DNA from 2 places in the Vibrio paucivorans genome. Region 1 is predicted to be linked to the other one. Evidence: predicted binding sites of a transcription regulator. Region 1 holds the regulator's gene; the other holds the start of a gene.
What was found. Region 1 encodes MetJ, which represses methionine synthesis genes. Its sites were predicted from a motif close to TTAGACNTNTANANGTCTAA; they were not measured.
Positions count from the first base shown of each region.

Region 2: metA (homoserine O-acetyltransferase MetA) is a predicted target of MetJ. The motif match lies at 2,101-2,120, and genes of this name have one in related genera.

Region 1 covers NZ_CM133230.1:205,460-212,251, forward strand. Annotated here, with positions in the region: gene ACXABW_RS00960 (bifunctional aspartate kinase/homoserine dehydrogenase II) at 1-1,647, opposite strand, end outside; gene ACXABW_RS00965 (O-succinylhomoserine (thiol)-lyase) at 1,651-2,820, opposite strand; gene metJ (met regulon transcriptional regulator MetJ) at 3,068-3,388, shown strand; gene ACXABW_RS00975 (malic enzyme-like NAD(P)-binding protein) at 3,510-4,802, opposite strand; gene rpmE (50S ribosomal protein L31) at 5,110-5,328, opposite strand; gene priA (primosomal protein N') at 5,640-6,792, shown strand, end outside.
Region 2 covers NZ_CM133230.1:1,508,644-1,515,435, forward strand. Annotated here, with positions in the region: gene ACXABW_RS07085 (hypothetical protein) at 24-203, shown strand; gene pilW (type IV pilus biogenesis/stability protein PilW) at 221-943, opposite strand; gene metA (homoserine O-acetyltransferase MetA) at 1,140-2,081, opposite strand; gene ACXABW_RS07100 (AAA family ATPase) at 2,197-2,598, shown strand; gene ACXABW_RS07105 (DUF3859 domain-containing protein) at 2,568-3,005, shown strand; gene ACXABW_RS07110 (EAL domain-containing protein) at 3,002-4,516, opposite strand; gene ACXABW_RS07115 (ABC transporter permease) at 4,676-5,806, opposite strand; gene ACXABW_RS07120 (ABC transporter permease) at 5,803-6,792, opposite strand, start outside.

The sequences.
Region 1 (6,792 bases):
CTCGGCTAGTGCTTTACTCGCTGTCACATCGAGTACGATAAGATCGTCAAAGCCTTGAGTTGCTCCCAGACGTTCAATCCACTCATTCCCATTGTGCGCAATGGCTTCATCATCGAATCGCTCGGCGACGGTATTCGCATTAATACCATTTGAATCGTACCAGTAAGTCTGGCTGTCGATAACCGCAACCAGTTCAAAGTTCATTCCACGGCGCTTTTCCAGCTCCGTTTTCTGCTCAGCAAACAGTGATAACCAACTGGAGCCAATATTACCTTTGCCACACAACGCGATGGCAACGCGTTTTTGAGCTTGGAATAACTGGCTATGGATAGCTGTCACTAGGGGGGATACAGGAGTGGTACGCAGAACAGCGACTAGGCTCAAGCCAGAAAGAGATTCAGAGATGAACTCTACCGGTGATGCCTTCAGCTGCTGGTAGAAACCGTAACAGTGGTTTGGGTTTTTAATTACGCCAGCCCCAACAGCGGCGATTAATGAGTAACCTTCTTTTAGCTTAATCTCAGCTTCGATTGCAGCATCTTGCAGATGGCTCAAAGCGCCGCTCGCGATTTCGCTGGTGTAGGCTAAGCGCAAAGTAAATTGATCCGGTTGCGCTTCGTACGCCAGAGGTTCAAGTTGAGCGCGTTTAAGGCTTTGCAACACATCAGATTCAATGCGTTCAAAGTCGTGACCATGGTCGAAAGTCAGTTGAATCAGTAAAACTTCATCTAAAGAGGTGATGATTTTTGCGCCACGACCGGAAGCGAGTACACGCTCTATACGAGTAGAACCCGATTCAGGTTGGTAGCTACAGCGTAGGTTGAGATCCATGGCACTTTGAGCAACGGGCTGAAGTGTGCGGCTGTGAAGAACAGGTGCCGCCAAACGCGCCAGTTCACTGGCTTCATCAAGACGCAATAGCGGCAGTAGGCAAGCATCGTTAACGACGCGAGGATCTGCGCTGTATACTCCTGCTACATCACTCCAGATAGTGACCTGAGACGCTTCTGCCAGTGCTCCAATTACTGTCGCTGAATAGTCTGAGCCATTACGTCCAAGTAGAACGGTATTACCTTGGCTGTCTTGGGCCATAAAGCCAGTGATAATCACGCGGTGGTGCGCGTGTTGTGCTAGCACCTCTTTCATTAGTGGGTAAGATGTACCACGTTCTACTTCAGGCTGCGTACCTGCTTCAGCCCGCAAAAATGCACGTGCATCCTGAGCGACCGCTTGTAAATCGTGTTCACACAACAATGCGGCGAGCAGTCGGGAAGACCAAACTTCACCATGACCGAGTATGGCGGCTTTTTCGGCTTCGGAAAGCGGTGCGACGAGTTCGCCTAACGTGCTGAATTCGTCATTGAGCTGAGCTAATAGGGCTTGTTTCGCGTCACCCGATATCAGGCTCTCGATGAGTTCTGTTTGGAACTGACGAAGCGTTTGAAGGGCTTCGTGTGCGATGCGGCCATCTTTGTGTAGCCCTTCCACAAACTCGATTAGACGGTTAGTGGTTTTTCCTGCCGCAGAGACCACCACTAAATCTTCACTATTGGAGTACTCTTTTAAGATATTTACCACGCGTAGGTAGCATTCAGGGTCAGCTAAGCTACTGCCACCAAATTTATGAAGTTGACGTTGAACAGTCATTCCCTAGGCACCTCGCTTAGCCGTTTTTTCAAATGCTTGAGTAAGGTCATCGATAAGGTCCTGCGCATCTTCTAAGCCAACCGATAAACGTAGTAATTGTTGAGAGACTCCTGCTTCAGCCAAAGCCTCTTCACCCATCGCGCGGTGCGTCATTGATGCAGGGTGGCAGATCAGGCTTTCTACGCCACCGAGAGATTCCGCTAACGAAAACAGTTCGAGTTCGCCAACAAAATATTTCAGTTCTTCAAATGAACCAGCAAACTCAAAACTCAGCATAGAGCCGAAACCAGATTGCTGCTTTTTCGCAATCTCATGGCCTGGGTGTTCTGGAAGGCTAGGGTGATAGATTGCTCCAACTAGTGGCTCCGACTGTAAGTACGTCAGAATCTCACGAGAGCTTTCTTCATGAACTTTCATTCGAGCGCCGAGCGTGCGAATGCCACGCAGTGTCATGTAGCTATCAAATGGTGTGCCGGTTGCACCAATGCAGTTGCCCCACCAAGCAAGCTCTTCTGCGTGTTCTTCTGTTTTCGTGATCACTACACCACCAATGACGTCTGAGTGACCATTAATGTATTTGGTTGTCGAGTGAATAACGAAGTCTGCGCCCAGCTCTAAAGGCTTTTGGAACACAGGTGTCAAAAAGGTATTGTCGACAGCGACGAGTGCACCAACTTGCTTTGCTTTTTGGCAAGTTTGGGCAATATCAATCACTCGAACCAGAGGGTTAGAAGGGGTTTCTAGCAGGATAAGCTTTGGCTTTTGTGCCAGAGCTGCGTCGAATGCAGCAGGGTCTGACTGGTCGACAAACTGTACTTTAAAGTCGCCTTTTTGAGCTCTGGTGTTGAACAGACGGTAAGTGCCACCATAACAATCGTGAGGTGCGATAATCAGATCATCAGGGCCAAGGAAAGCAGACACCCACAAGTTAAGCGCTGATGTGCCACAATTGGTCACAACGGCGCCTTTACCATTTTCTAGCTCAAATAAAGCGGTTTCAAGTAAGCCACGATTTGGGTTGCCAGAGCGGGTGTAGTCGTATTTTGGCACTTCACCAAATGCTGGGAATCCGTAGTTGGTCGAAAGGTAAATAGGTGGCACAACAGCGTGATGCTGAGTGTCTGATTCGATTCCTGTACGTACTGCAATAGTGGCTGGCTTACGGGTGCTCATAGATACTTCCTTTGTGACAATAGCTATCTCGTGGTGACTTATGATTTGGAATGAGCTATACCTAGGGTTTGTTGGTATTAACAACGATTGCTAAGAATCATTCCTTCTAGTTTATTCCACACTTTACTTATCAATTTTTGAGACGTCAACACTTCTAGACGTCTATATGTCTTTGCTTATAGACTTAAATCCCGCTAAAATCGCGCTTTAGAATTTTATAACAGACAAAATTGAGTAAAGGTGCGCAATGGCAGACTGGAATGGCGAATACATTAGCCCATACGCGGAGCATGGAAAAAAGAGTGAGCAAGTAAAGAAGATCACGGTTTCCATTCCACTGAAAGTTTTAAAAGTATTAACAGACGAGCGTACGCGCCGCCAGATTAATAACTTACGCCACGCGACGAATAGCGAACTATTGTGTGAAGCGTTCTTACACGCTTATACAGGTCAACCATTACCGACAGATGAAGACTTGCGAAAAGATCGCCCTGACGATATTCCAGCTGAAGTGAAAAAGCTGATGACAGAGATGGGGATTGAGTTCGAAGCGTACGACGAAGAATAATAGCAGCAACAACCCAGCACCTTGTTTTTCGCTGCGAACTCTGTCTATTGATGAAAATAAAAAACCGCTGATTCAATCAGCGGTTTTTTTGTTCCTTTTTGACAGGAAGGAGAGGCTGAAACTAGCCTTCCATATAACCTGAAGGCATTTCGATTCGAGCAACGCCTGAATCTACAGCTGCTTGCGCGACGGCTTTAGCAACACGTGGCAGTAAGCGAGGATCCATTGGTTTAGGAATAATGTAGCCTTTGCCAAATTCTAGCGATTCAACACCTGCAGCACTCAATACTTCTGCTGGTACTTCTTCTTTTGCAAGTTGGCGAATCGCTTCAACAGCTGCCAGTTTCATCTCATCATTAATTTCGCTAGCACGAACGTCTAGGGCACCACGGAAAATAAATGGGAAGCACAGTACGTTGTTTACTTGGTTCGGGTAGTCACTACGGCCTGTACCCATAATTAGGTCATCGCGGACTTCGTGCGCAAGCTCAGGTTTGATTTCTGGATCTGGGTTTGAACATGCAAATACGATTGGCTTATCGGCCATCAGCTTCAATGCTTCTGCTGGTAATAAGTTCGGGCCCGATACACCTAAGAACAGGTCAGCACCTTCGATAACATCTTCTAGCGTGCGCTTATCGGTGTTGTTGGCGAACAGCAGTTTGTACTCGTTCAAGTCGTCGCGACGTGTGTGGATAACACCTTTACGGTCGAGCATGTAGATCTTCTCGCGCATCGCGCCACATTTAATAAGAAGTTCCATACACGCAACAGCAGCAGCACCAGCGCCAAGACATACGATAGTCGCTTCTTCTAGCTTTTTACCTTGCAGCTCAATAGCATTCAGCATACCCGCAGCCGTTACGATTGCCGTGCCGTGTTGGTCGTCGTGGAAGACAGGAACGTCACAACGCTCGATTAGGCGGCGTTCGATTTCAAAACAGTCCGGTGCTTTGATGTCTTCTAAGTTAATGCCACCAAACGTATCAGCAATGTTAGCAACGGTATCAACGAATTCATCAATGGTGCGGTGCTTCACTTCAATATCAATCGAGTCTAGGCCAGCAAAGCGTTTAAATAGTAGCGCTTTACCTTCCATAACTGGTTTTGAAGCAATTGGACCTAAGTTACCTAAACCAAGAATCGCCGTACCATTTGAGATTACAGCAACCATGTTGCCTTTTGAGGTGTACTTGTAAACGTTATCAACGTTTTGCGCGATTTCACGGACGGGTTCAGCCACACCAGGACTGTATGCCAGAGCCAGATCTTCTGCTGAGTTAGCCGTTTTAGTGACTTCTACAGAGATTTTCCCTGGCGTTGGGTAGGCATGGTAATCAAGAGCTTGCTGGCGAAATTGTTCTTCTGCGGTTAGTTCTTGTGGCGCAGTGTCTTGACGGTTGTCATCTGGCATAGGTGTAGGTACTCATTTTTATATTGGGGGAAAGAGGAAAATTTATTCTAATTGATGTAAGTCAACCTGCATAGATAGGAATGCGACTCACGTCATCAAAAAACAGCAAATGACTGCTGATAAGACCAGATAGCAGTGAACTTGATAGGCACAAGAGGTGGGATTGTTGGATTTAACTTCTTTTTAACAAAAATTCGAGATTAATATCTTTACGTAAAGGTAATTTTATTAGGAAAGCTAATTCACTAAGAGCAAAAAAACAAAAAAGGACGCCGTGGCGTCCTTTTTCAGTTCTATGTAGAAAGAATTACTTCTTGCTAGATAGAGCACCGAAACGCTTGTTGAAGCGATCAACACGGCCGCCAGTATCTACGATACGTTGCTTACCAGTGTAGAACGGGTGACATTTGTCACATACGTCTAGGTGGATTGAATCTTTGTCTAGAGTTGAGTTGAACTCAAAAGAGTTGCCGCAAGAACAAGTTGCTTTTACAGCTTTGTATTCTGGGTGGATTCCAGCTTTCATGGGATAACCTCAAATTGGGCCGTGTCGCCATCCGATTCTAAGCCGGACACCACACGTAGTTAATAAAATAGTCAGTGTACCGCTGTATCTTCTTTACGAACTTAAAAGTCATAAGAACAGAAACTAGCCATAGCACTAAGGCGCAGTATAGTAATGAATCCAAAGCGGCGGATCAACAGGTTTGCTAATTATTTCGCCACTTTTTCTCCGCGCCATTGGCTTACGGTCAATTCGCTACGGATTACCGGTTTATACTGCGGGGACTTGGCGGTAGACTGTGATTTGTTACTGTATTTGATACTGCGAAGGTTATGCGCCCATCTATTGCTCGTGTTGCTCTGCCTGTCCCACTGGATAAGCAATTCGATTATCTGATCCCAAATCACTTGTTTCCTATCATTGGCGGGCGTGTATCTGTCCCTTTCGGGCGTCAAACGCTAGTCGGTATTGTGATTCAATTGGTGAACGAATCAGACTTCCCTCGCGAGCAACTTAAGCCGATCAAACAGGTGCTGGATGCTCAGCCTGTCTGGCCTGAATCCTTGTATTCGTTACTCCATTGGTGCAGCACTTTCTACCAATACCCACTCGGGGATACTCTGTGCAACGCAATGCCAAGTGCACTGCGTAAAGGAAAAGCAGCTGATTTCACCACGCTGGTGGAGTGGCAGATGACACCGGCTGGCAAAGACCAACTGATGCAGGGGTTTGGCCGCGCAGTCAAGCAAGCCAAAGTGATGAGCATGCTAGAAAGTGGCTCTGTTCCTCACCAAGAGTTTATCGATCAAGAAGTGAGCTCATCAGTGCTTAAAACACTGCAAGAGAAAGGCTGGATTGAATCGATAGATAAAAAGCCAAGCTTTGCCCCCTGGCCTAAAGAAATAGAGGCAATCACAGACAAACCTAAGCTTAATGAAGAGCAGGCGATAGCGATCGCGACGGTAAATAGTAATCCTGGTTTTGGTTGCTATCTATTGGAAGGGGTGACGGGCTCCGGTAAGACGGAAGTGTATTTAAACCTCATTAAGCCAGTGCTGGAAAAGAACAAGCAAGCTCTGATCCTAGTGCCTGAAATTGGTTTGACCCCACAAACAATCAATCGCTTCAAAAAACGGTTCGATGTACCGGTTGAAGTCATTCACTCTGGTTTAAATGATACTGAGCGGCTCAATGCTTGGCTTGCCGCTCGGGACAAAATTGCAGGGATTGTCATCGGCACTCGTTCTGCATTGCTGACACCATTTTCAGATCTGGGCATCATCATTGTTGATGAAGAGCATGATGCTTCTTACAAGCAGCAAGATAGCCTACGTTATCACGCGCGAGATGTTGCAGTGATGCGTGCAAATAAAGAAAAGATTCCTGTTGTACTTGGTTCAGCGACACCGGCTTTGGAGACGCTGCATAATGCTCTAACAGGAAAGTACCATCACCTCACTTTAACTCAACGCGCCGGTGTAGCCG
Region 2 (6,792 bases), 1.3 Mb from region 1:
TAGGCATGTTAGAGGGAAGAGTTATGGAGTTTGAAATCTATCTTCCCTGCAACCCAGAGTGGGTATGCGACATCCTACTGTATGGCTTTGCGGGTGTGTTTGGCTTAGTGATATTGGTGGTCGTGGCGTATATCATTCGTGAATACCGTGTGATTCACCGAGTGCGTGTTGTTCGTCGCCGAAAGCGAACGCGCCGAAAATAGGTCAATACGGCCTAGTATCAACTTACTTCCATCATTTGATCGAGTTGGTTTTGGTATTTTATCTGCAGTGATTTGTTACCTGCCGCTTTCTCTAATTGTATTAACAGCTGAAGTGATGGTTTCTGCAGGCCGTAGCGCTGGTGGATTTGCATCAATTTTATTCTCGCCTCCGTATACTCTCCGGCTTCAATTTCCAACTTTGCCAACTGCAAGATAGAGCGGACACGATTTGGATCGTGGTCGATGGTTCTTGCGAAGTAATACTTGGCTTGGTCTGTCTGGCCTGCTTTCAATGCACAAAAGGCCGCATTTTCATAGCTGGCTGATACTAAGTAGTAATAAGGCTGCTCGATGGCTTTATTAAAGTACTTATCAGCTTGTTGGTATTCGCCTTGTTTACATAGAAAAGTACCGTAATTGTTGAGTATGTTGCCATTCTTTGGGTGCTGACGAAGGGCTTTTCGATAGGTATTTCGTGCTGAATCCAACTCTCCAACTTGTTCGTAGTAGTGAGCCATAGAGAGTTGAGCTCGGTAGTAGGACGGCGCATGTTTTAGCGCAATTTCTAAGTTTTCTCTCGCTTTGAGCATGTTGCCTTGTTCTAAATAACCCAGCCCCAAGGTGATTCGAGATTCTGCCATATCGATTGGATCGGATTTAACTTCCGGTTTCCCATCTTGGGTGACCGTGACACAACCGAACAGGTTCGCAAGTAGAAAGAGGACCGCTGCGCGTTTCATTGGCAACACCTTTATTTGGGTAAGTTCATGATATTTCGCCCAATAATGGCGACAGCTTAACTAGAAAAACAATGGCTCGCAGAGGGAATGCGAGCGAGTTGGCAATAAAAATGGCCGCATACAGCGGCCATGATAAAGAGTCGAGACAGACAACAGATGTTTCCGTTGAGCTTTTACTTGATAGAAACAGTCGTTGCTATAGATCTTTAGTGAACTTGTCTTCACTGAAGTGTTCGAGATCGTAAGGCGTTTGTTGGTAAACACAGTAATTCAACCAGTTTGAGAACAGCAAATGTCCGTGGCTTCGCCAGCTCGCGCACGGTTTGTTGTCTGGGTTGTTGTTTGGATAATAGTTAATAGGAATAGCAGGCTCCATACCTTCGCCCAAATCTCGAATGTACTCGTTATGTAGAGTCAATGCATCGTATTCTGGGTGGCCAGTTACAAACACGTTTCGCTTGTCTTTCGTTGCCGCCAAATACACGCCTGCGATGTCCGAGGTGGCTAGAATATCGAGGTCGGTATGCTCTTCTAAAAATTCAGGTGAGAAGTCGGCATATCGAGAGTGCGGAGCAAGGAAAGTATCGTCAAAGCCCCTTAGAACAGGGTGGTATGGGTGATGAATTTGATGGTGATATACGCCTGACAGCTTCTCTTTTCGAGTTCGCTTAGGTAAGTCATAGAGCAACTTAAGGCCGGCTTGCGCCGCCCAACACACATACAAGGTTGAAGTCACATGTTCTTTCGCCCAATTCATGATGGTTTTGAGGTGATCCCAATACATCACATCTTCGAACTGAACTAAGCCTAGTGGAGCACCGGTGATGATTAGGCCATCGAAATTACGGTTTTTAACCATATCGAACTGGCGATAGAAGTTGTCGAGGTGCTCAGTTGGCGTGTTTTTGCTTGGTCGATCATCAATACGTAGTAACTCAACATCCACTTGCAGTGGGCTGTTGGAAAGTAGGCGTAAGAATTGCGTCTCGGTTTCAATCTTCTTAGGCATAAGATTTAGGATCAAAACCTTGAGTGGGCGAATCTCCTGAGTGGAGGCTCGTGACTCGGGCATCACGAAGATATTTTCTTCGCGTAGTACATCGGATGCAGGTAGTTGATCGGGGATCTTAATTGGCACAGCTTTCTCCCTAAGCTTTCTGGACGTCTATACATCCAAACTTAACTCAATAAGATTCAGATGTCGATAGCTATCTTTGATACAATTGAGGCAGTTTTTTCACTCGGTGTTGTTTATGTCATTAACACTGACTCTAATTCGCGGGCTGCCAGGCTCGGGAAAATCTACGTTGGCCAAGACCATGGGTATCGCTCACTATGAAGCCGATATGTATTTCATTGATGCTAATGGTAACTACGTGTACGACGCAGCAAAAATCTCTCAAGCGCATGATTGGTGCCGTCAACAAACGGAACAAAGCTTACGGTCAGGCGATAGCGTGGTGGTGGCAAATACTTTTGTACGGTTATGGGAAATGAAACCCTATCGTGAGCTAGCCAAGCGCTATCACGCTGAATTAAAAGTGGTGGAATGTACCGGGCAGTACGGCAACATTCATGGGGTCGCGGAAGAGACCATTAATAATATGAGAAAGAGGTGGCAAAGGTGGCCAAGCGCTCAGCAATCGTCGAAATGACATCCTACGGTGTGTATTCCACTTGGGATTCCAAATCCAAGCATTTACCTAAGATTAAAGAGTTCACCACAGACGTGTATGCAGAAGTAGATGTGGAGTTTGGGTTTATCGTTAACATCAAGAAAGCGAAAGGCGCCTTGATACGCTACTGCATCGATCATCCCGGTGTGCTAAGTAAGAAAGGACAGGTACTTGCCCCGTTTGACGGTGAGGAATATGTGGGCAGTAACGATTGGGATTTCTACCTAGGTGACACGATCCAACTTCTTTGCCCTGAAAATGGTTTGGAGTCCAACATTGGTCATTGGCGAATGTCGATTGAGCTAGAGGGCAATGAAGTCGCAGTTAAAACCTTTAATGTGCTCGCCAAAGACGAAGCGCAGTTTTGGAAACATCGCGGGTTTTAACCTAATTTAGAGTCTTTGAAAACTGCTTGCAGATCCACAATGCCCATCGGTTTATAGAAGTGATAACCCTGAAGGTATTGAACATCGAAGCCCGCTAGGTACTCGGCTTGTTGAGCAGTTTCTACACCTTCAGCAACAATCTTAACCTTCAGTTTGTGCCCCAGTTCAATGATTGTGGTTAGAACCGGTGCATTAACGGTTTCTAGGCCGATGGTATCAACAAAACACTTATCAATTTTTAAATGATCAAGCGCTGTGTCTTGCAAGATAGATAAAGACGTATGGCCAGTGCCGAAGTCATCAATCGAGACGATTAGCCCGTTATCGCGCAATTCTTTAAGTACGTCTCTACCGAGTTTATCAAGCATCTGCCTTTCTGTTACTTCGATACACAGCTTAATCCCAATGGCCTCAAACTGCTCTTTGTAGTGAGTCAACTCATTCACGCATGTGGAGGTATGTAAATAAGCTGGGGGTACATTGACTCCAAGGTGAATATCGTTATCTGGTTGAAGGCTAGCGAGGTTGTAGAGTGCATGTTGCAGCACATAGTCCGTTAGCGGAATGATCAAATTTTGTTCTTCAGCGAGAGGAATAAACACATCAGGTCGCACTAATCCTAGCGTTGGGTGATTCCAACGGATTAATGCTTCGATTCCTCCAATCTTATAGCCTTGGCTAGTAACTATTGGTTGATAGGCTAAGTAAAGCTCACCACGTTTTAGCCCTTTTTTTAAGTCATCGACCAACGAGTCGCGTCGTTTGAGCAATCGGTTAGCGGCGAAAATCAGCAGCGAAATTAAAAGAGAAACGGGGACGCTTCCCGTTGCAGTGTAAAGCAGCCTAGCGTTGATGTAATCTTCACTCGCTTCTGCAAGCATTGAAAAACCATATTTTTTCGAAGTGTGGATATAGTGGTAGGTATCGGACGTGAAAGTGGTGTTCGCTGGGTAGATACGTGGTCCGAATTTCACTTTAACGTAACTAAGTCTGTCGCTTTCAATTCGTCCTAGCCTTTGTAGCAGGAAGTTTCGGTCTACAACAGAGAACGCCCCAGAGAAGCCATCACCTTCAATAGTATCAACAATCACTATGGTCCTTTGCGTTGGGTCACCATTGATATCAAACAAGTACTCGCCAGTTCTGGTCCCTTTTTTGCCGATGAGAAGGGATATGTCCTGGTCAATTTCGCCACGTTTAGAAGAACAAATAGCGATGCCATCTCGCACTATGATCATTTCACGTACTAGGCTTTCAAATAGTAAATCTTCACGGATAAGACCACAGCTATCTGGATGCTGCATCGCCTGTTTATTTTCGCTATGGAGTTCTGAAATGATATCGTCGACACGTGTGCTGTAGGTAATAACAGTAGAGCGTAAGTTTGCTTGTATACCATCGACGGCAACATAAAAAGAGGCGGGTAAAACGATCAATAGCGGAATAATAAATACCGCTAGGAAAGACTTTATTTCAATAGTGAGTGTTGATCTAGAACTGCTGCTTTCCATAGATACCGCGATTTTTAATTGCTTTAGTTATTGACTGTGTGAATCCGTTGATAATAGAAGACAATAGTAAACTAAGCATTATAAAAAGTGCGACCAACTTCATGATATATAACAGAAGTCTTACAAACGAGAGGGCTAATCCGGGTGATTGATAAACGATTAAGCGCTCTTTCGAGCGCTTAACGAATACGTAGCGAGCGCTAGCCAGCCGATTGCTTGTAGCCAGAGAGTGGAAAACTCTTGGCTGATTTGAGGCCATGATGCCCCCATTTGATTGGTTTTAAGAAAACCTTGAATGGCTGGAGTGCTTGGAAATAACTGAGCAAGCCAATTAATGGGAGCTGGGATCATCTCCGTTGGCCATATAAAACCCGCCGAGAAAATGAGCGGCATTGAACTGATTAGGACAATTAGAGTGACGAGCTCTCTCCTCGGGGTAATTTGCCCTAGCCAAATCCCAATCGCACAAGAGCTGAGAAGGAAAGGAAACAGAAGAGCCAACAGTTGGGAAATATTGGCCAATTGGTTGATACCATGCGAGGTAAAACTTGAGCCAAAATAGTACATGGAGAGCAAAGTATAGATTCCGCAAAACACTAAGCTTCTAATCAAGACAAGTTTGATTGCAGAAAGCTGGCTCCAATACCCAGTACCAAATTTTTGGCTGCCTCCCATTAAACCAGACGCCATCGCTAGCGTTTGTTGCAATATCAGCACGAACACAGCGGGTACAACGTAATTAACATACCCCATGTTTGGGTTGAACGTTGGTTTCATATTTAAAGAGAACGCCGCGTAATGGTTGGATGCTAAAGAAAGCGGTTCTCCATCAACTAACAGCTTGGATACTTTTGCTTGCGCGGCGAGCGTTCCACCAGTTTGGGCTAGGCCCTCGATTATTGTTCCATATACCAAGAAATAAGACGCATCACCTGCATACGCCAAAGTAGGGCTTTTACCCAACATCAAATCCTTGTAGAAGTGTTCTGGGATGACTAATAAACCCGTGATGTCCCCGTTTAAAAACGCTTGTTTGGCCGCTTCAATGGAGTGATCTCGCTGTACAACTTTTATTTGCGGTGTCGCATCCACCATACGTTCAAGCTGATAACTCACTTGGCTTCTATCAAGGTTCACCACACTAATCATCTGCTCACGTGGCGTTTGATTGGAGTATGGCAACGGATACAGAAACGAGTAGAAAATCACTCCACCAAATACGGTTAATAGAACGACTGGATTTGATAGTAGCGCAGCTATTTCTGCTTTTATTGCTTGGACGAGGTTCATGATAGTTCCTCTGGCTGACTGATTGTTTTCGGCTTTTCGCTTTTTATCGGTTGGTGAGTATTGAGTTGTTCATTAGTCCAATGCTTTTTAATCAACAACACGGTTAGCCATGCGGGTAGGGCGTAGCCCAACATAGGAACGAGATGACTCAACGAAGCTGCGGCGCTAGCTCCGTAACTGACTTGGCTAACTTGTACCTCGATGTAGTGGCTGATAGGCAATAAAGCTCGCCAAATCTGCGCTAGGTTATTCATATCTGTCACGGGAAAAGTTATGCCCATGAAGGCGAAACTCGGAGCTGTATAAGCACCGGCAAAACTCATGGCTCGAGCAGCATCAAGTGTGATGAAAAAGAAAAAGCTCCCCATGATCATGCAGGCGATGGTGGTGATGAGTTGAGCAAAAATGAGCGGTGCAAATGTGCCGTTCATCGGCCATTTCATCCCGTAATAGAACCAGCATAAAAAGGCGATGCCCTGCAGAACAAAGAGGGGTACATAGCCCAACAAGGTTCGGCTTACATTAACAACGTAGCGTGAACCTAGCCACTGTGTTAGACCGTGATGTCGATAGTTAGCGCTCAAAATCATGATCGTTGAGACGACAATGACCACTTGCCACAATGCCGGAATGATCGCAGACACCAAGAACTGCGCATAGTTTGAATTTTTATTAAACAATGGTGTGATTTGAGTTCGAACCGGTAGGGCTTGCCCGATGGCACTGAGCGGTGTGGAGTTACCCTTTGCCAGATCTTTTATGGTTTCGATTTGTGCGTTGAATGTCCCTTGTGCTTGCACAATGGCAGAGTTAATCAGCTTACCAATGAGAATGTATTGGCTGTTGTAAAACACCGAAACTTGAGGTCGCTGTGCACGAAGAACCTGCTTATCAAACTGGCTTGGAATGACGATGTAAGCATAGATGTCACCTGAAATTAAGGCATCTTTGGCCTGGCCAACGTCACTATAGTTATGGCTGATCTT